4 regions of the Paenibacillus sp. FSL R5-0636 genome follow, and region 1 is predicted to be linked to each of the others. Evidence: riboswitches for the same ligand, from Rfam matches in the RefSeq annotation. Region 1 holds a riboswitch; each other region holds the start of a gene.
The links. A riboswitch is a leader RNA that binds a small molecule or an ion and turns the genes downstream of it on or off. The one in region 1 is predicted to bind thiamine pyrophosphate.

Region 1 (5,177 bases):
GAAAATACATAGATACGATTAGAGAGCAGCAACGCTTCTTCGATGTTGTGAGTAATGAACAGCACAGAGCGGCGATTCTCTTCCCACAGCTCAAGCAGCCAGCGCTGCATTTCACTGCGAGTTAGTGCATCGAGTGCGCTGAAAGGTTCATCCAGCAACATTAGCTCCTGCGGAGCGAGCAATGCTCTGAGAAAAGCTGCACGCTGCTGCATCCCGCCAGACAGCATATGCGGATAAGCATGTTCGAACCCGCTTAACCCAACCTTGGCAAGCCACTGGCGTGCTTCCTCGCGGGCTCCATCCCGCAGTGCGCCCTTGATCTCCCCAGCAAGCAGCACATTATCCTCAATCGTACGCCAAGGAAAAAGAGCAGGCTGCTGCGGCATATAACTAATTTCACCGCGTTGACCTGTAACGACCTTACCGTTCATGCGGATCGTGCCTGCATCGGGTTTCACAAGGCCGCCAATCATATGGAATAAGGTGCTTTTTCCGCAGCCGGAAGGACCAACGATCGAAACGAATTCTTGTTGCTCTACCTTGAGAGAGACATTATTCAGAACTTTTGTCTCACGGCGACGATGGAAAAAAGATTTGGAGATGCCGCTCACTTCAAGGGCGGGTGCCGCGGTATGAGCTTCAGGAGAGCTGATGACTTCTGTTGTTCTGTGTTGCATTTGCATCGCTTGAGACATACAGGCATCTTCCTTTCTATGAGTTACGGCGCGGCTTCCAGCGAACCAGCCATTTTTCCAGCAATGCAATAATAGCAAAGAGTACAAGACTTAAAAGTACAATAATAACAATAGCGACAAACATCCGATCCGTACGATAAGCCGATTTCTGCAGAAGCATATAATAGCCAATACCTTTATCCGCGCCAATCCATTCAGCGACCACGGCGCCCATAACCGCATAAGTAGCAGATATTTTTACACCGGAAAATAGTGCCGGGATAGAAGAGGGCAGCTCCAGCTTGGTAAAGATTTGCCACTTGCTTGCGCCAGCCATTTTCATATAATTCATCATGACCTGATCACTTTGGGCCAGGCCGCCCATCGCAGCGACAGCTACAGGGAAGAAACATACTAGTGTAATCAGCACGATTTTGGGCAAAAGACCAAAGCCGAACCAGATAATGAGCAGGGGGCCGAGCGCGATGGAGGGAACATTTTGACTCAGAATAATGAGTGGATAAAAAGCCCGTCTAGCCCAAGGCAAAAGATGCAAAAGCAAAGCGACGATCAGACCTACCCCCGTACCGATGGGAAAACCAATTAAAGTGAGCCGCAGCGTAGCCATCGTATGAGCCCAAAGACCAGAAGCGTTACTGGTGGATTCACGGGCAATATCAGCAGGACTCGGCAGAATCCAGGATTCAATATGAAATACAGATACAGATAGCTGCCATACGGTTAAAAAGAAGACGACCGCCACAAGGGGCGGCCATATTAGCTTCCAGGTCGATCTCACGGCCGATATTTCTCCGTCAATTTATCCATGCTGATTCCGTTAGGATTATGAGCGATTTTGATCTGCGAAATTACGCTTGGACTGCCTGCTTCGATCAACGCCTCTTGCATCTGACGCACAACCTCCAGCAGCTCGCTAAGCTCACCTTCCATTGTGGTTTCCAGCGGATTCACCTGATGTTTAACACCGGATTTTTGAATGACCTCAATCGCTTTATCTACGTATGGGATGGAATCCTCATTGTTCGGAGTTTTTGGAATTACTTGAATGCTTAGTAGGGTGTTAGCCACAATAATCAATCCTCTCATTTTATAAGGTAAGTTCAAAAAGCCAACTTTGATAACGAAGTAATTCAGGAAGCAAACTCGACATCGAATCTTGAACGAACTTGGGAAGTCCGGTACTCACGTAGCACATCACTACGCTCCGTTCCTCCTTCCTCAAGTAACGTCCAACCTTCTTGGTTCTGAAAGCCGACTTTTTGAGCTCTTAAATTATAAGGTGAGTTCAAAAAGCCAACTTTGATAACGAAGTAATTCAGGAAGCAAACTCGACGTCGAATCTTGAACGAACTTGGGAAGTCCGGTACTCACGTAGCACATCACTACGCTCCGTTCCTCCTTCCTCAAGTAACGTCCAACCTTCTTGGTTCTGAAGTCCGCTCTCTACTCCGCCGGTAAAAAATCATTACTGAATGCACTAGCAGCATCCAGCGGTTTATCCAGCAACTTCAGATCATACATCCAGTCGCCGTAATTTTGCCAGACCTCGGTTTTTTGCTCGCCCCAGCGGGCAGCATCGTCCTTGTATTTTGGGCTAAGCCATTTTTGGCTAGCTAGGACAAGGTCGGCGTCCAGGTCAGGAACGGCCTTCGATAACATACCGGCAGCCTCTTCCGGATGATCAATGGCATATTGATAACCTTTTGATGTGGCTTTCATGAAGGCCTTCACCAGCTCAGGATGATCTGCAATTTGCTTCTCACTCGTCGTCAGCACAGGCGTGTAATAATCGAGCTGTGGCGCATAATCCTTTAAGTACAGCATATCCAATGGCTGGCCACGCAACTCAGCCTCAACGCCAGTCCAAGCGTAGAAAATCCAGGCGAAATCAATGTCACGTTTGACGGCGGTAAAATAATCAGCTTCACCGATACTGATCAGCTTCACCTTTTTCACATCGCCACCTTCAGGATCCATGATGGCCTTCATGGCTGCTTCTTCGGCCGGTGAGCCCCAGCCTCCGTAGGTTTTACCTTCGAAATCCTTTGGTGATTTAATATTGCGATCTACTGGAGCGGCGAATCCCGACGTATTATGCTGAATAATAGCTGCTATCGAGACAAGGGGCACGCCTTGTAGACGGGCTAGCGTTAATCCTTCTTGGGCGCTGATGCCAAAAGCGGCTTCGCCAGAGGTAACCATAGTATCAGAACCCGCTGCGCCTGGCTGAACGATCTCGACGTCCAGGCCTTCTTCAGCGTAGTAACCAAGATCCTTAGCTACGTATAGACCGGTATGATTTGTGTTCGGTGTCCAGTCGAGTGCGACTTTAACTTTGGTGAGCTCTTTTGGAGCATCCGTCCCAGCCGCTGCAGTTGGATCAGTAGCATTTGCTTTGTTTCCGGCTGTATTCCCATTGTTGCTGCCGCATCCGGCAATGGCAAGAATGAGTACACAGGTGAGGCACAACGTAAGTGCTTTTTTGAGGTGCATGTCTTCTTCTCTCCTTTAAGGTTACAAGAATCCCGTCTTCACAACATGAACCGTAAAGTGTAGTATGTACGTTTTTCTACATCTTTTAGTGATCTTACAAAAAAAGCGCCCCGAGTGATCGGGACGCTGGCTTGGCGCAAGGTTAGTCAAGGTCACAGGGACCAGAACCAATTGGCGATTCCTACGCTGGCATTATCCAGATCAGGTATAAGGGTCAGTATCTTGTGGGATACAATCTCAGCCGGCCAATTCCAGCACCCCTGGTTCTATGAAGTTAACGGGTATTTCTATGTGCAATATAAGTAAGTATAAGTTTTGTACCCATACTTTATATCTTATATTTCTCGCATACGGTGTATTATAGACGGCTGTACTCGGAATGTCTAGTAGTGCACTCCTGAATTTTTCCAATCCAGTAGTTTCTTTTTTGCTAGTCTAGATCTTTATATTTCTTGCGGTGACGCCGTTTAAGCTCACTAACCAGCGCCCCTAGCGTGAGGACAACGCTGATCAGAATCCCGCTCATGATCACGAAGAGGGCAAGAAATTCAAAGGGGGAATATCCAATCATTTTACTCCATTGAATCTTTCCATCCAGATCGTCAATGACCTGATTCATGCCGTAAATCCCGCTTACTACCGTAAATACAGTGAGAATCATCAGCAGATTATCCCGTCGCTTGGACTGAAACTTATCCTGATACTGAAACAGGTCATTTAAGGTTTCTTTCACTTCCTCGAACAAAGCGTCGTTTCCGTATACTTTGCGCAGCTGAAGAAATATCTCCCGGCCCTGCGACTGCGAAATCAACTCCAAGAAGTAGAACTTCGCCGAGAACTTATTAATGGAGTAAATTAGATTGTCTATCTCCTCATAATCATGATTAATCCGAAGTCGGGAGTGCATATTGGCGAGCTTCAGCAGAACGATTTTGTGGAAAATATTGAGTAAAAATCCGTAATAATATTGCCCGTACATCTGGTTGGCTAGACTAACAGCAATCTCCTGTTCAGCCCGGGTCATGCAGCAAAAGGTCTGCTCATTCATCATATAATACGTGTCTGGGCCCCAGCGATTATAGGAATGCTCATGACAATAGTTTGCAATATACGCTGGATCGCTTGCACTGGCATAGGGCTTTCCGTTCAGATCAATTCCATCAAGCTGTGAGGCGCGATAGCGTAGATTTACACTAATCTCATCAGAACTTTCTTCATTCTGAAAGCCGTAAAAAGCTTGCACCTGCATTCTTTCATCTACGAAAAAAGGAAGGGTCTCAAAATAAGCCCCATTGATATCCGATTGATCCAGATATGGCTCCAGTCCATCCACCAAATTTCGGAAGACAAAATCCTCTACCATCTCATAGGTCTGTTCCCCGCAATGAATATAAGTGTAGTCATCCTGTATGAAGGTTTTCTCTAGCGCACGGAAACGATCCGCGAATTCTAGTGCAATACTAAAGGGAATCGAATCCCCCTCCAGCTGGACACGTATCGTCACGAATCCAAGCTGAAAGGGACATATGAATATATCCGTCGAGAGAATTTTGAAAAATATAGATTGCTGCGGAATCTCCAGAATGCAGTCGAGATTATTTACTCTGGAAAAACGGCGAAACGAGTCGGCATCCTTCCTGCGCGGAAAAAGGACGTGTGCGGCAAACGGTAAATAGGTGCGCTCCATTCGTTCATGGGAAACACAGTAACCTTCTCCATAATAGGCAGCTTCCAGTTCTTTGTTATCCAGAAAAAAACGTGTGAATCCGTCGTCCTGTAATTGCTGGATAAGCTGCTTAGAATCGCCCTTTTTTATAGAGAAGGGAAATATAAACTGCATAAGCGCAGTATGTAACAAAGGCTCAGTTGAAGACTCATTTAAAGACTCATTCATTCATTGTCCATCCTTGTGCTCAGAATATGCTTATAGATCACATTACCCTAAAAGGATAACGTTGATACTATTCTAAATACGGGAACTCTTTCCTT
Region 2 (5,177 bases), 2.5 Mb from region 1:
CCTTTATGTATCGACAGGATAGCAGCGCGTACGATTTCCGATGAATAAGCCCCTACGCTAAGGGTAAATCCAATGGTGGCGGCAATGAAGGGGTCGAGTACAATGCCAACAGCCGGCAAACCATAAAATATAATAAATAGCTGCACTAACAATGGGGTTCCTCGAATAACCCACACATAAAAACGGGCGATTAGCTTCGGAATTACCCACGGTGAAAGACGTGCCAGCGCGGTTAGGATCGCCAAAATCAATCCAAGCACAAAGGAAAGTAGCGCCAACGGAATGGTAAAAGCCACCCCGGCTTTTAGCAGGGGTAGCAGTGTGTCTAAGAAAATTTGTATTTTGCGGTCATCCATTATTCAGACATCCTTTTTAGCTTCCAGGCTTAATTAGCCTTGCTAGCCTTGTATTATTTTGAAACGTCAGCTCCAAAGTATTTCTCGGAAATTTTCAAGTACGTTCCATCACTCTTCATCTCTGTAATCGCATCACTGACCGCTTTCACCAGCTCATCATTACCTTTCAGGAATACCGCGGCACTTTGTGATCCTTCAGGAATCTCATCAACCACTTTAATTTTTGCATCTGGTTTTTGTTTTTTCAGATCCAGATAAGACAAGCCATCATTCACAGTTGCATCAATACGTCCCGAAGTCAGCAGGTCCATCGCTTGATTGAAACCGTCTGTAGCTACGATTTCAGCACCGTTCTCACGAGCGATGTCGGATAAGTTACTTGTCAGGGATTGTCCGGCTTTTTTACCCTTAAGATCGGCAAAGGTCTTAATATCCTCATTGTCTTCGCTCACAATCAATACTGCTTTGGATACGATATAGGGTTCAGAGAAATCATATTTCACTTTGCGATCTTCGTTAATGGAAACTTCATTAAAGATTACATCAAACCGTTTCGCATCCATTCCAGCGAAAATACCATCCCACTGAGTTTCAAAAAATTCAGCTTTAACACCTAAACGCTTTGCTACTTCTTCAGCAATTTCCACGTCAAAACCAGTCAATTTCCCCGCAGTGTCATGATAAGTAAAAGGCGCATAAGTCCCTTCTGTACCTATCCGCAATTTGCCGCTGGCTTTCACAGCCTCCAAACTGTTTTGCGCTGAAGATGCTGCTCCACCATTCGTTCCAGCTGTAGGTTCAGCAGCCGTATTGGTATTCGAATTATTGCCGCAAGCCGCTACAAGGACCACGGTTAACGCCAATATAATAGTTAAACTCCATTTTTTCATTATTAAATCCCCTCTCTCTATCCGGTTTTTTTCCGGTAAATTGAATAGTACACTGCCATCACATGATCGTCAATACTTTTTTCCGATTATATACATCGGAATTATAATATTAACTAGATTCCTACCTATATCTTACCCAATCTTGGATTAATCCTTCACTTCTTTCTCTCTTTACTTCTCAGAAAGATATGGTATATTTATAAACAAATTAATATGGACCTGTTATTTCACTAGGGGAGTCGGCCGACTGAGACGGAGCTTCAAGCTCCGGACCCTTGGAACCTGATCTGGATCATACCAGCGGAGGGAAGTGGAGCAGAATTTTCATCAAGCATGTTAAGTGTTATTATGCAGAATGAACTTTTTGACCCATTCATTTCCTCTGGAAATGGATGGGTCTTTATTTGTTTAGGCGCTCCACAAAAATTTTAGGAGGTTAGATCATCACGACCATTTTATCTATTCAAGGCCTAACCTACTCTTTTCCGGAATCTGAGCACCCCCCTGTATTCGCAGATCTATCTATGGATATCAGGCAAGGGGAATTCGTCTCCGTAGTAGGTGCTAGCGGATGCGGGAAAAGTACATTTTTCAAAACGATTGCCGGTTTACTCGAACCTACTCACGGAAAAATAAAACTCTCTACGCACCCGTCAACCGCTAGTCGTTTAGGCCAGATCGCTTATATGCCTCAGCAGGATTTATTGCTGCCTTGGAGGACAGTGCTCGACAACTGCCTTTTGCCTTGGGAGATCAAGCCCAGATTCAATAAACAAGAAACGATCACTCAGATTCGGGAAATGTTGACCCGCTTCGGCTTAGCAGATGTAGAGAAGGCTTATCCCCATGAACTTTCGGGTGGAATGAAACAGCGAGTCGCATTTCTGCGCACCTTAGTGGCTGGAGGCGGAACTGGTCTGATGCTGCTGGATGAGCCCTTTGGCGCTCTCGATGCCATGACCAAACGCGAGATACACCGTTGGCTGTTGGAGTTATGGGGTGAATTGAATCAGACGATTATGCTCATCACTCATGATCTGGAAGAAGCACTATTGCTCAGTAACCGGATTTATTTATTATCTGGCGGTGCGCACAGCGAATTACAGGAGATCGTTGTGGATCTACCAAGGCCAAGACATTATAAGATGAACTATGAACCCCGGTTTATAGCACTACGGGAAGAGTTGGAGCGAAGATTGCATGCAACCTATACCTTTTAAAAAATATCTAGACAACTATGGTCCCTTCCTTCTTCTGGTACTGCTCATTCTTGTAATCTGGGAGTCGGCTGTTCGCCTTCACATGATTCCAGCCTTTATTCTCCCTGCACCTTCCTCTATTGGAATCGCATTGATCGAGCACAGGCAATTATTATTCGGACAGCATTTATTGGCAACGTTACAGGAGATACTGGTGGGTTTTGTCCTTTCTGTTATTTGTGGTGTATTGCTGGGCACTGGAATGTTCCTGTATCGCCCCATAGAAAAGGCCATCTATCCCTTTCTTATCATTAGCCAGACGATCCCATTAATTGCGCTATCCCCCATTTTTATTATGTGGTTCGGATATTCGCTGTGGAGCAAAGTGGCTGTGGTGTTTTTGACGGCTTTTTTTCCAGTCGTAGTGAGTACATATGATGGACTTCGTACAAGTGGCCAGACTTACAAGGACTTATTATTAACATTTGGTGCAAACCGCTGGCAGCTGCTTGTCAAAACCCAAATTCCACTGGCGTTGCCTGCTTTTTTCTCTGGCTTAAAGCTGTCCATTGTATACTGCGTCATCGGAGCTACTATCGGGGAATGGCTCGGCGGCAGTAAAGGACTCGGTTACTTCAGCCGCAGAATGGCCGGAAATATGCAGAGCGATGAAATGTTCGCGGCTGTATTTCTGCTGTCCGCGCTTGGTGTGGTGCTTTTTCTGGCGATAGCTTTACTCGAACAATTATTTTTAAAGAAAAGAGGATCAAACCAATGAATCATTTAAAATCCCCACAACGAGGACTTATTTCTGTATTTCTAGTATGCACACTTTTGCTCTTAAGCAGCTGCGGGAAGGCAGACAAGATAAATAACAACTCCCAAACCGATCCCTCCAATACCGAAAATAAGCAGTCACACAAGCTGACGATTATGCTTGATTGGTATCCCAATGCCGTTCATTCCTTTCTATACGCTGCGCAACAGCAAGGTTTTTTCCAAGAGGAAGGTTTGGATGTCGAGATCAAAATGCCTGCAGACAGCAATGATTCCCTAAAGCTTGTTGCAGCGAATCAAATTGATCTAGCGCTCAGTTATCAGCCTCAGGTACTTATGGCACGCGGCGAGAAAATCCCTGTACGTTCGATTGCAGCAATCGTGCGGCATCCACTGAATCATCTGATGGTTCCTCAGGCTGGCAGTATTCATAGTCCAAAAGAGCTCGCGGGAAAACAAATCGGCTATTCCTCCATTCCGCTCTATGAAGCGATGATTCGGACAATGATCCAGAGTGATGGAGGCGATCCTTCATCCGCCAAGCTGATTGACGTAGGTTTTGACCTCATCCCTGCGATCTCTACTGGACAAGTAGACGCAATAATGGGCGGGTTCATCAACCATGAACAACTAATCCTTGAAAAAGAGGGACATCCGGTCACTTCGCTTAATCCAACGGATTACGGAGTGCCTGACTATTATGAGCTTGTGCTGGTGGCCAGCGAACAAGGATTGCAAAATTCTGAAGCCTACTTTAAAAAATTTCTAAATGCCATTACAAAAGGACAGGAATTTGTGGAGCAGAATCCTGAACAAGCCCTGGATTTACTGGTTGCACATGAAGATGCAACTTCACCGCTCGACAAGGAGATTGAGAAAAAAAGTCTTGAGATTCTGCTGCCGCTGATGAATGCTGGCGATCAATCTTTTGGATATCAAGACCCGACATCTTGGGAAAAGGTTCAGCAGTGGTTATCCACCAACAATCTTCTACCAGAGGATATTAAAGCACAGGAAGCTTTTATCAATCTGTAATGTTTAGTTAGTTGTTCATACAAGCTTGAGGAGGAATTATGATGAGTTATTTAGCCAAAGTACGGGAATCCAACCCGTTGATCCACAACATCACTAATATTGTGGTAGCCAATTTCTCAGCCAACGGTCTGTTGGCGCTTGGCGCCTCTCCCTTTATGGCGGATGCCCACGAAGAAGTGATCGACATCGCCGCTATGTCGTCTGCTGTAGTTCTAAATATCGGCACACTCAATGATTACGCCATTCAATCTATGTTGCTTGCTGGTAAATCCGCTAATAAACACAGGGTTCCCCTAGTGCTTGACCCGGTAGGTGCAGGCGCAACTTCTTATCGGACCGCTGTCACTCAAAAGCTAGTGAATGAGATGCAAATCACCGCACTGCGGGGGAATGTGGCTGAAGTCGCTAATGTCATTGGAGAGAGTTGGTCCATTAAAGGGGTGGATGCTGGCGAAGGTGAAGGCGATGTAGTCCTTTTGGCTGAAGCTGCTGCGAGGAAGTTAAGCTGTGTGGTCATCATAACTGGAAAAGACGATGTGATCACGAATGGAAAAAACACCTATATTGCCAGCAACGGTCACCCTATTCTCACGAAGGTTACAGGAACTGGCTGCTTGCTCAGCGCTGTTGTGGGGGCATTTCTCGCGGTAAGTGGCGGTGACTCGTTGGAGGCCGCAGTGGAAGCCCTCTCCTTCTATGGAGTAGCAGCTGAAATCGCCGCTGAACTAACAACTGGTCAAGGGCCGGGAAGCTTTCAGGTTGAGTTTCTAAATCAACTGACATGGGTCACACCAGAAGTCTTCCTAGAAAGATCCAGCATCAAACAGCTCAGTTAATGACCCTCAAAGGAGTGAATTCGATGATTATATCCAAAGCTCTAACCATTGCCGGCTCCGATAGCGGCGGTGGTGCTGGCATTC
Region 3 (5,177 bases), 1.7 Mb from region 1:
TAAAAATGCCTATACAGAAGGTCGACTTAACGACATTTTACTGAGTGGCAGCATTGGGGATTATGTGTTTATTCAATTCGGACACAATGATGAGAGTGCAGATGAGTTCAGACGTTACGGCAGAGGTTCGACTGAGGCAATGTATGAAAACTACCTTAAAGAAGTTTATCTCCCTGCGATCCAAGCCCGGGGCATGATACCAGTACTGGTAACGCCAATGTCCAGAATTAAAGGGAATGCAAGTCCGGGATATATCTATGAGAATTCTTTTAAATCAAGAAAGTTTGTAGATATTCTTAAACGGGTTGCAGATGAATCTGGAGTTACACTTATTGACCTTAACTCGGAAAGTCTGAAATATTATAACGAGATCGGAGTAGAAGCGATAACAGCCCTCTTCATGTCAATTGAAGCCGGAGAAACGCCAGGCAAAACAAATGACGGAAGTTACGCTAACGGGCATCCTTCAAAGAAAATCGATGGGACTCATTTTAAAGAAGCGCTCGCCAAACAATTTTCGCGGATGATTGTTACGGAGCTTGTAGAGAAAGGTGCTACTGGCGATTCTACTGCTGCCTCCATTACTGCTTATCTTAAAGGGAACGTTAAGCATGCGGCACTAACAGGCAACTGGGATAAGGTTTTTCCGGAAATAACTAATGATACGACGACCGGGGAAGCTGCTTATTACCGCAATCAAATTGAAAAATTAATCCAGCTGGGAGTAATGGGCAAAGACCGTCAAGGGAATTTTAAGCCAGATACGGAGATGACAGTTGCTGAATTCACACGCAGTATTTCTAAGTTAATGAAAGTGGAAAGATCAGATCTTGCCTATTATCCGAAAGGTAAGCTGTCACGTGAAACGATGGGTGCTATTCTCTATGATGTTTACCAAGTAAAGTTTGCTAATAAACCTAAGTACATGACTGATTATAACGGCACAGCAGTAGTGCCAGGAGATCCTGGTTATGATTTCAATCTGGATCCAGGAGCTAGAGGAGCGATGTACTATCCACTTGTATCCTGGCAGCAGCTGGTTGATACGGCGGACATTTCTCCCTTTTTAATTTCAAAAGTGAAAAGTGCTTATGAATTAGGGCTTATTAGATCTGAAGTGGGGATTGCTAGAGGTCAAATGGTCAATGGGACAGAACTAGAACCTAAAGCCATAGTGACCCGGGAGAAAGCAGCTAAGGCTCTTTATTTTATGTGGGTACTGGAACATGAAGTGAATGCAGAAAATCATGTTTCTTCTTTGAAATAGTTAGGGTGAACAATTCAAGGCACAGCAGCGGTGCTGTGCCTTTTTGTATGCAGTGAAGTCCTCTCCACTTACAGCAGTTTACATCCACGGTTGTTTATTTCTACTTGCATTGTGGTAAGTAAGATTCGTAAAGCGATTTAAGAAAATGACAAACCCAGCGTATAAACATGCATTGTTGTGCCATCCTAAGATGATCAGTTAACTATCAATTTGCTTAACGAGAGGAGATAGGGAAGATGTCAGGCAATAATAAACAAGCTACAAAAACCTTACCCCCACAGGAGCAGCATCATCAGCCAGGGATTGAGAGTGAAATGACGCCGCTGCCCAAATACGAGCCGGCAAATTATAAAGCAGCAGGTAAACTGCAAGACAAGGCGGCGTTGATTACCGGTGGAGACAGCGGAATTGGGCGTGCAGTTGCTGTGCTTTTTGCTAAAGAAGGTGCTGATGTGGTCATTTCATATCTTAATGAACACTCAGATGCAGAGGAAACTAAACGTCAGGTCGAGCAGGAAGGCCGCAAATGTATCCTAATTCCAGGTGATATCGGTGACGAGAAATTCTGTAAGGATCTTATTAAACAGACGGTAGAGGGCTTAGGAAAGCTTGATATTCTCATCAATAACGCGGCGGAGCAACATCCGCAAGCTAAGATCGAGGATATTACTTCCGAGCAGCTAGAGCGTACTTTCCGTACGAATATATTTGCGATGTTCTATTTAACAAAAGCAGCTATGCCTCATTTAAAAGCAGGATCTACAATTATAAATACAACTTCAATTACCGCTTATCGCGGAAGCCCGCAGCTGCTGGACTATTCATCAACTAAAGGAGCTATCCTGAGTTTCACACGATCTTTGTCCACGAATCTGGCGGAGAAGGGCATACGGGTAAACGGTGTAGCACCAGGTCCAATCTGGACACCGCTAATTCCCTCTACCTTTGATGCGAAGCAGGTTAGCGAGTTTGGAGGCACGCAGCCTATGAAACGGCCTGGACAACCAGAGGAGCTGGCGCCAGCCTATGTATATCTTGCCTCTGACGATTCCAGTTATGTGACTGGACAGGTTATTCATGTAAATGGTGGCGAGGTAGTAAACGGTTAGATTAGTACAGCTAATGTGAATAAATGGGTGTATTTCAATAAAAAAATATGTTACTATAAACCACGTTAGCATTTAAAATTGTATATTTATGTCACTAGGGGTGCCGTTTGGCTGAGACGGAATGGATTTCCGGACCCTTTGAACCTGATCTGGTTAAGACCAGCGTAGGGAAGTGGAGAACGAATTTCTGTTGTCGGGCTATTTGTAGTACCGTCTATTTACAGATTCTGACTGCCTTCCTTACGGGGGCAGTTTTTTTGTTTTTTACTGACCTACAGGGAAGTGAGAGAGAGGAGATCGCGAGTGGTACAAGCTGAGATCCATCTAATATCAGACGGCAAGCAGCAGTTGAGACAATTTGTTGAACTGGCTGTCACGGTGCAGACATGGGTCGATTATATTCACTTAAGAGAGAAGCAATGTCCAGCACGCGAACTGCTCTCTGCGGCACAGGAGCTGTTGGCTGCCGGTATACCCGCTACCAAACTGATAATCAATGACCGGATCGATGTAGCATTGGCAGCTGGTGCCGCGGGTGTTCAGTTGGCTGGGCACAGTCTGAGCCCGGTTACAGCCCGGCGAATTGCACCTCAGCTTTGGCTGGGGAGATCGGTTCATTCTCCGGAAGAAGCGGCGAATGCTTCAGAGCAGGGAGCTGATTATTGCTTGTTTGGCCATGTATTTCCCTCGGCGAGCAAGCTAGGGCTGCCCGCACGTGGGTTAGAGCTGCTTGCAGAAACGGTGAAGACTAGCTCTATTCCTGTAATTGCGATTGGCGGAATTGGTCCCGCTAATGCGGCACAGATCATTAGGCAAGGCGCGGCAGGAATTGCTGTGATGTCCGGTATTTGCGGAGCGGATGATCCTTATGAGGCCGCCAAAGCTATTCATAAGGCGGTTCATTCATAGCCGGGAGGTAAAAGCATAGGCGAAGGGGGTGATTCAGAATGAGACTGTTGATTAACGGGAAATCCGCAGAGTGTTCTGGTGGTGTTCAAACTATAGCTGATTTGATCAGTCTTCCTGAGTGGTCGGGTCGTCTGATGATCATTGAGCTGAATGGAGAAATTGTCAGTAAGGAGAATTATGAAAGTACTGCTCTGAGCGAGGATGATCGTTTGGAACTGGTGCACTTTGTTGGTGGGGGTTGAGATGGAGCGGTATAGAATTTTGAGAAATTTATAAGAACCAAAGGGAGGTAATTTCATGCATGACCCGTTACATATTGGAGGCATCGGATTAACTAGTAGATTATTTATCGGAACCGGAAAATATAGCCGGAATGCTCTGATCCCCGAAGTGATCGCAAGCTCTGGTTCTCAGGTGATTACTGTAGCGCTTCGCCGAGTGGACCCGGAAGGTGGAGCAGAAAATATCATGAACCACATTCCCGGCCACATGACTCTTCTGCCTAATACCTCAGGAGCGCGTACAGCGGAAGAGGCAGTCCGTATTGCAAGATTAGCAAGAGCTGCAGGTCTGGGGAACTGGGTGAAGATCGAAGTGATCAATGATCAAAAATACCTGCTTCCAGATAATCTGGAGACCATACGAGCTACAGAGATTCTAGCGGCGGAGGGTTTTGTAGTACTGCCATATATGAGTCCGGACCTTTCGGCTGCTTTACGTCTGAGAGATGCCGGTGCTGCTGCTGTGATGCCGCTTGGTGCGCCGATCGGGACGAATCGCGGCCTGCGCACCAAGGAGCTTGTGCGTATTCTTATTGAAGAAGTGAATTTGCCGATTATTGTAGATGCCGGAATTGGCAAGCCCTCGGAAGCGGCGGAAGCAATGGAGATGGGGGCCGCTGCTGTTCTGCTTAATACGGCTATCGCAACGGCACGTAATCCGCTCGTCATGGCGGAAGCGTTCCGCGAGGCGATATCCGCTGGCCGCAAAGCTTATTTGGCAGGACTCGGTCCTGTAGAAGAAGTTGCTTTTGCTTCGTCACCGTTGACTGGATTTCTGAACTGAATTTGATAGGTTCACGAAAGGAGGGAGAATTAGCATGAGCTTTTTTGACACACTGGCCCGCTTGGAGCAGTATCCTTATGAGCAGCTGTGGAAGGAGTTCCGGGAGGATGACGTTAAGCGGGCGCTTGGAAAAGACAAGCTGAACGAAAATGATTTGCTGGCATTGCTCTCTCCGGCAGCAACGCCGCTGCTAGAGGAGATGGCGCAAGCTGCTCAGCGACTGACCCGTGCACATTTTGGTTATTCGATGCAGCTGTTCACACCGATGTATCTTGCCGATTTTTGTGTGAATCATTGTACCTACTGCAGCTTCAGCTCCATTTATGATTTTCCGCGTAAAAAGCTGTCCTTGGAGGAGGTTCGCAGGGAGGCTGAGAAGATTGCAGCTACAGGTCTGCGGCATATCCTCATTTTGACTGGTGAATCGCGCCGGGAGAATCCTGTCTCATATATTAAGGATTGTGTAGTTGTACTTAGAGAATTTTTTTCCTCCGTCAGTATTGAGATAAATCCTCTATCGACTGCAGAATATAAAGAGCTTCTTCAAGCAGGGGTGGATGGACTAACACTATACCAAGAGGTTTACCACCAGGAGACTTACAAAAAGCTGCATGTTAAAGGGCCTAAAAGAAACTACCGGAATCGCCTGGATGCACCTGAACGCGGCTGTCAGGCAGGTTTTCGTTCTGTGAATATTGGTACGTTGCTCGGGATGTACGATTGGCGGCAAGAGGCATTCCAAAGTGCCATGCATGCCCGCTATCTACAGGATCGGTATCCAGATTGCGAGATCAGCCTGTCACCCCCACGGTTTCGGCCTTATTTAG
Region 4 (5,177 bases), 1.2 Mb from region 1:
TTAACTAGAAGCTCATACAGCAGAGCAGATAGTCTTGGCTCGCTACGGGTCACGTAGGAAGCGCTCAGTAGGTACATTTCCTCGAATAGCTCGTCCAGCTTAGCATCCAAATCAAAAGTGAACAGGTATGCACGGGACTGGTCCACTTCCTCTAATAAGGGGAGGACGATTTCAATATTAAAATGAACCCATCGGACATCCCAAGGCTCGCCTGGGTCAGAGCCGTATTGCTGATAAGCCCCTTTTGGGTACAGAAAACCTCGTCCTCTACTCATCGGAATACGTTCGCCCTCATGGAATACATAACCCTCCCCACCAAAGATCAAATGCAGGTTATAACTCCCCAGAAACCCTTCGCTTCTTCTCTCTGTATGTTGTGGAAAGTGAGTGTAATGTCCCAAAAATTCAGGATAACAGACATATTTTGAAAAAGCCGGTGTCGGCAAATACCATTGTTTCTTCATGTTTGGCAGCACCCATTTCTGTAGCGCAACAGAGCGCAAGTTGGATTAAGGCAATAAACGCAAGATTGTTATATGATAGCAATATTTTGTTATATAAGACCTCTTATCATTGATACTACAATAGAATTATAAAATATTGAAAGCATATTTTTAATACTTTGGAGGTAATGATGAAGAAACCTGTCGCAACTGAAAAATTCGAGCTTGGCGTTTGTTATTATCCGGAGCACTGGCCAGAAAACATGTGGGAGGACGATTATCGCCGGATGCGTGAACTCGGCTTTACGATCATTCGGATGGGGGAGTTTGCTTGGTCTATTTTTGAACCCACAGAAGGGGAGTTTCAGTTCGGGCTCTTTGATCGGGCGATTGATCTAGCACATAAATATGGTCTTCAGGTTGTACTTGGTACTCCGACGGCAACGCCTCCAGCTTGGTTGACTGATAAATATCCAGAAGTATTAAATGTAACCTACGAAGGTGTTACACTTCAGCATGGCATGCGCCGCCATTATAATTACAGCAGTCCTAAATACCGGGAACTGTGTGCACGTATTGCAGAACAAATGGCTGAACATTACGGCAATCATCCGGGTGTAGTTGGCTGGCAAATTGATAATGAGCTCAACTGTGAGATCAGTGAATTTTATTCGGAGAGTGACCATAAGGCCTTCCGGGAATGGCTACAGCAGAAATATGTTACGCTTGAGCATTTGAACGAGGCATGGGGAGCTGTTTTTTGGAATCAAAGCTATAGTGACTGGTCTCAGGTCTATCTTCCACGTCCGACTCCAGTACCGAAGCAACCCAATCCTCATCAGGCATTGGATGAAAAACGGTTTATTTCGGACAATACAATTTCTTTTGCCAAAAACCAAGCGGATATCATTCGTAAACTTGCCCCTAAGCAATGGGTAACCACGAACGGTCTGTTCGGTCATCTCGATAGCCATGAAATGACGGATGAACTGCTGGATTTCTTCAGCTATGATTCCTATCCTCAGTTCTCTACTATTTTTTATGACCCGAATGAGCGGAATCCGCTGAATGATAGAGGCTGGGGACTGTCGTTATCTGTTGTTCGTTCGATATCCCCGAATTTCTGCATTATGGAGCAGCAGTCGGGCCCGGGTGGCTGGGTGAACCGGATGGATATGCCTTCTCCAAAGCCCGGGCAGATGCGGTTATGGACTTATCAGTCGATCGCTCATGGGGCAGATATGGTGTTATATTTCCGCTGGCGGACAGCTACGATGGGCAATGAAATTTATTGGCATGGAATCAATGACTATCATAATCAGCCTAACCGGAGAGTGCGGGAAGCGGGGCAGATCGGTCAGGAGCTGGCAGCAGCAGGTCAAGCGTTTGTCGGTACTCGTAATCAGGCTAACATTGCTATTGTTCGTGATTATGACAATGAGTGGGATGGAGAATACGATGTTTGGCATGGCCCGTTTATGTGGAAGAGCAATAAGGAGTGGTACAAGGCGCTTCAACGGAAGCATATCCCGAATGACGTACTCTATTTACGCAAAAAAACAACGCTGGAGGAGCTTGCAAGGTACGACGTGCTTATCTATCCTCACCCAGCGATTATGACAGATGAGACAGCAGCACTGCTGGATGAATATGTTCAGCAAGGCGGCAAACTGATCTTCGGCTGTAGAACTGGGTATAAGGATGAGCGGGGTCAATGTTATATGCGTCCTTTCCCAGGTGCTGCTAAGGATCTATGCGGGATCACAGTTGAAGAATTCACAATGGTTAAGGGCAGTCGTCAGCCAACAACAATTAGCTGGTCGGGCGCGGCCGAAGTCGTTACGGGAGCAGATGACTTTAATGATATTCTCAAAATAGAGGAAGCTTCGGTTGAAGTGATGGCGGTTTACGCTTCTGATTATTATGCGGGAAAACCGGCGGTAACTAGAAATCGTCGCGGCAAGGGTGAGGTTTGGTATTACGGAGCCGTATTTAATGAACAGGCAGCGGCTGAGATCATAAATTTAATGGATCTACAATCGCCAGCAGATTGGCTGGAGCTCCCAGAAGAGGTAGAGCTGCAAGTCCGTACCGGAGCTTCTTCCAGTTATGCTTTTTTGCTTAATTATAGTGAGACTCCTGTCACGATCCATCTTCGTGAGACCAAAACAGATTTACTGAGCGGCACAACATTGTCGGGCGAGGTGCTTCTGGAAGGATTTGGGGTATTGGTGTTAAACTAACGTATACATTGATCTCACATTTGAGTAGATTTGGATAATTCTCTCTTTTCGGTTATACTTTGAAGTAGCAATTATATAGTCACGGGAGCTTGGTGGGACCAGGCTGAGAGGATAGTTATAACTATCGACCGTCAAACCTGATCTGGATAATGCCAGCGGAGGAAATGGAGCTCTATTTCTATTTGTCTACTCTAAGGCCGCATCTTATACAGATGTGGCCTTTTCTATGTGTGGGGAGTAGACCGTCTCCGCTTGATCAAATCACCTTATAGGAGGAATTGAGATGACAAGCGAATTGAACAACGATCCAATCAATCTATCAGCTTTTCCAGCAAGTCAAAAAGTGTATGTAAAGGGTTCACGGCCTGATATTCAGGTGCCTATGCGGGAGATCTCACTTAGTCCAACTGCGGGCATAGACGGCGAAGAGGAGAATGCCCCAATTCATGTCTATGACACAAGCGGGGCTTACACGGATGCTAATATTCATACTGATATTCGTCAGGGGTTAGAGCCCAATCGTCTAAGCTGGATTGAGGAACGAGGGGATGCGGAAGCGTACGAAGGAAGAACCGTGAAGCCTGAAGATAACGGGAATGCAACGGGAAAAGCTGTGGCGGAAGTGTTTCCAGCGCTCCATAGAAAACCTTTGCGAGCGAAAAAGGGGCGTAATGTCTCTCAAATGCATTATGCACGCAAAGGGATTATTACTTCGGAAATGGAATACGTTGCGATTCGTGAGAATGTGACACCGGAATTTGTAAGAGATGAAGTAGCCCGCGGCCGCGCCATCATTCCAGCAAATATCAATCATCCAGAGAGTGAACCAATGATTATTGGACGCAATTTTTTAGTGAAGATCAATGCCAATATAGGAAATTCCGCAGTATCCTCATCCATAGAGGAAGAGGTAGAGAAGATGAGATGGGCCACCCGCTGGGGTGCAGATAATATAATGGATCTCTCCACAGGTAAAAACATCCATACGACACGCGAGTGGATCATCCGTAATTCTCCTGTTCCTATTGGCACGGTGCCTATCTATCAAGCGTTGGAAAAAGTGAATGGGAAAGCGGAAGATTTAACATGGGAAGTGTACCGTGATACGCTCATTGAGCAAGCGGAGCAAGGGGTTGATTATTTTACCATTCATGCGGGGGTTCTGCTTCGTTATATCCCGTTGACTGCACAACGTATGACAGGCATTGTTTCAAGAGGTGGCTCCATCATGGCGGCATGGTGTCTTGCGCATCATCAAGAGAACTTTTTATATACACATTTTGAAGAGATATGTGAAATCATGAAGCTGTACGATGTTTCTTTTTCCCTAGGCGATGGATTACGTCCGGGTTCGATTGCTGATGCGAATGATGAAGCACAATTTGCCGAGTTAGAGACGTTAGGTGAATTAACAGCTATAGCTTGGAGTCATGATGTACAGGTGATGGTAGAGGGTCCAGGACATGTGCCGATGCACTTGATTAAAGAGAATATGGATAAGCAACTTGAAACCTGTAACGAAGCCCCTTTTTATACATTAGGTCCACTGACTACAGATATTGCGCCTGGTTATGATCATATTACCTCTGCTATAGGTGCAGCGATGATTGGTTGGTTCGGTACAGCAATGTTGTGTTACGTAACTCCGAAGGAGCATCTTGGCCTGCCTAATAAGGAAGATGTACGTGTAGGGGTCATTACTTATAAAATAGCGGCTCATGCCGCAGATTTGGCGAAAGGGCATAAAGGAGCACAAGACCGGGATAATGCTCTTTCGAAAGCCCGTTTTGAATTTCGTTGGCGTGATCAATTTCATTTATCGTTAGATCCTGAGCGAGCGCTAGAATATCATGATGAGACATTGCCTGCGGAAGGCGCTAAAACAGCTCATTTCTGTTCCATGTGCGGGCCGAAATTTTGCAGTATGAAGATCTCTCATAATATCCGTAATTCGACGAGAATTGAATCAGGAATGCAAGAGAAGGCAGAAGAGTTTCTCCAAGGCGGGAGCCTCATTTATAGATAACTTTTTCTGATAAAAAGAAATATCTAAAAGAAGTCGTCATTGGCGGCTTCTTCTTTTATACTTTGAATAGATAGGAGTTGATGAAATGGAAGCGATTCGTTCAGAGGAAGCCATTTTAGAGGATTTAAGTAATAGTTTCTATCATTTTTTTGGATTGAAAGTCCTTCATGCTACCCCAATAAAACGTGGCTGGTTAAATCTTAAGTGGAAAATCACAACGGAATCAGGACCATTTCTACTTAAACAATACAACAAAAAAAGATATAAATTGTATAACCCAGAAGAACTGAGCTTCGCCTTTTCTCAACAGAAAAGATTGTATCTACAGGGACTCCCATGTCCCGAATTGTTGGCTTATAACCATAAAGTTTTACTGGAATCAGATATGGGAGAGACGTTTATGGTTATGGAATATTGTGAAGGGCGTGTCATAGAGCCGGGCAAAATTAACATCCTTCAAATGTT

Region 2: another riboswitch for thiamine pyrophosphate. It lies ahead of MKX34_RS13415 (ABC transporter ATP-binding protein); the one in region 1 lies ahead of MKX34_RS02120 (ABC transporter substrate-binding protein).
Region 3: another riboswitch for thiamine pyrophosphate. It lies ahead of MKX34_RS09380 (thiamine phosphate synthase); the one in region 1 lies ahead of MKX34_RS02120 (ABC transporter substrate-binding protein).
Region 4: another riboswitch for thiamine pyrophosphate. It lies ahead of thiC (phosphomethylpyrimidine synthase ThiC); the one in region 1 lies ahead of MKX34_RS02120 (ABC transporter substrate-binding protein).

Annotation. Positions count from the first base shown of each region.
Region 1 is NZ_CP150232.1:475,652-480,828, forward strand. It holds gene MKX34_RS02105 (ABC transporter ATP-binding protein) at 1-677, opposite strand, end outside; gene MKX34_RS02110 (ABC transporter permease) at 712-1,473, opposite strand; gene MKX34_RS02115 (MTH1187 family thiamine-binding protein) at 1,470-1,763, opposite strand; gene MKX34_RS02120 (ABC transporter substrate-binding protein) at 2,139-3,188, opposite strand; TPP riboswitch at 3,350-3,460, opposite strand; gene MKX34_RS02125 (hypothetical protein) at 3,619-5,082, opposite strand; gene MKX34_RS02130 (MFS transporter) at 5,155-5,177, opposite strand, start outside.
Region 2 is NZ_CP150232.1:2,980,828-2,986,004, reverse strand. It holds gene MKX34_RS13425 (amino acid ABC transporter permease) at 1-356, opposite strand, end outside; gene MKX34_RS13420 (amino acid ABC transporter substrate-binding protein) at 410-1,246, opposite strand; TPP riboswitch at 1,469-1,572, shown strand; gene MKX34_RS13415 (ABC transporter ATP-binding protein) at 1,771-2,466, shown strand; gene MKX34_RS13410 (ABC transporter permease) at 2,447-3,223, shown strand; gene MKX34_RS13405 (ABC transporter substrate-binding protein) at 3,220-4,257, shown strand; gene thiM (hydroxyethylthiazole kinase) at 4,299-5,093, shown strand; gene thiD (bifunctional hydroxymethylpyrimidine kinase/phosphomethylpyrimidine kinase) at 5,117-5,177, shown strand, end outside.
Region 3 is NZ_CP150232.1:2,165,894-2,171,070, forward strand. It holds gene MKX34_RS09370 (GDSL-type esterase/lipase family protein) at 1-1,267, shown strand, start outside; gene MKX34_RS09375 (SDR family oxidoreductase) at 1,504-2,376, shown strand; TPP riboswitch at 2,463-2,564, shown strand; gene MKX34_RS09380 (thiamine phosphate synthase) at 2,680-3,285, shown strand; gene thiS (sulfur carrier protein ThiS) at 3,324-3,527, shown strand; gene MKX34_RS09390 (thiazole synthase) at 3,583-4,350, shown strand; gene thiH (2-iminoacetate synthase ThiH) at 4,385-5,177, shown strand, end outside.
Region 4 is NZ_CP150232.1:6,299,599-6,304,775, reverse strand. It holds gene MKX34_RS28740 (AraC family transcriptional regulator) at 1-464, opposite strand, end outside; gene MKX34_RS28735 (beta-galactosidase) at 635-2,686, shown strand; TPP riboswitch at 2,758-2,866, shown strand; gene thiC (phosphomethylpyrimidine synthase ThiC) at 2,970-4,712, shown strand; gene MKX34_RS28725 (phosphotransferase) at 4,798-5,177, shown strand, end outside.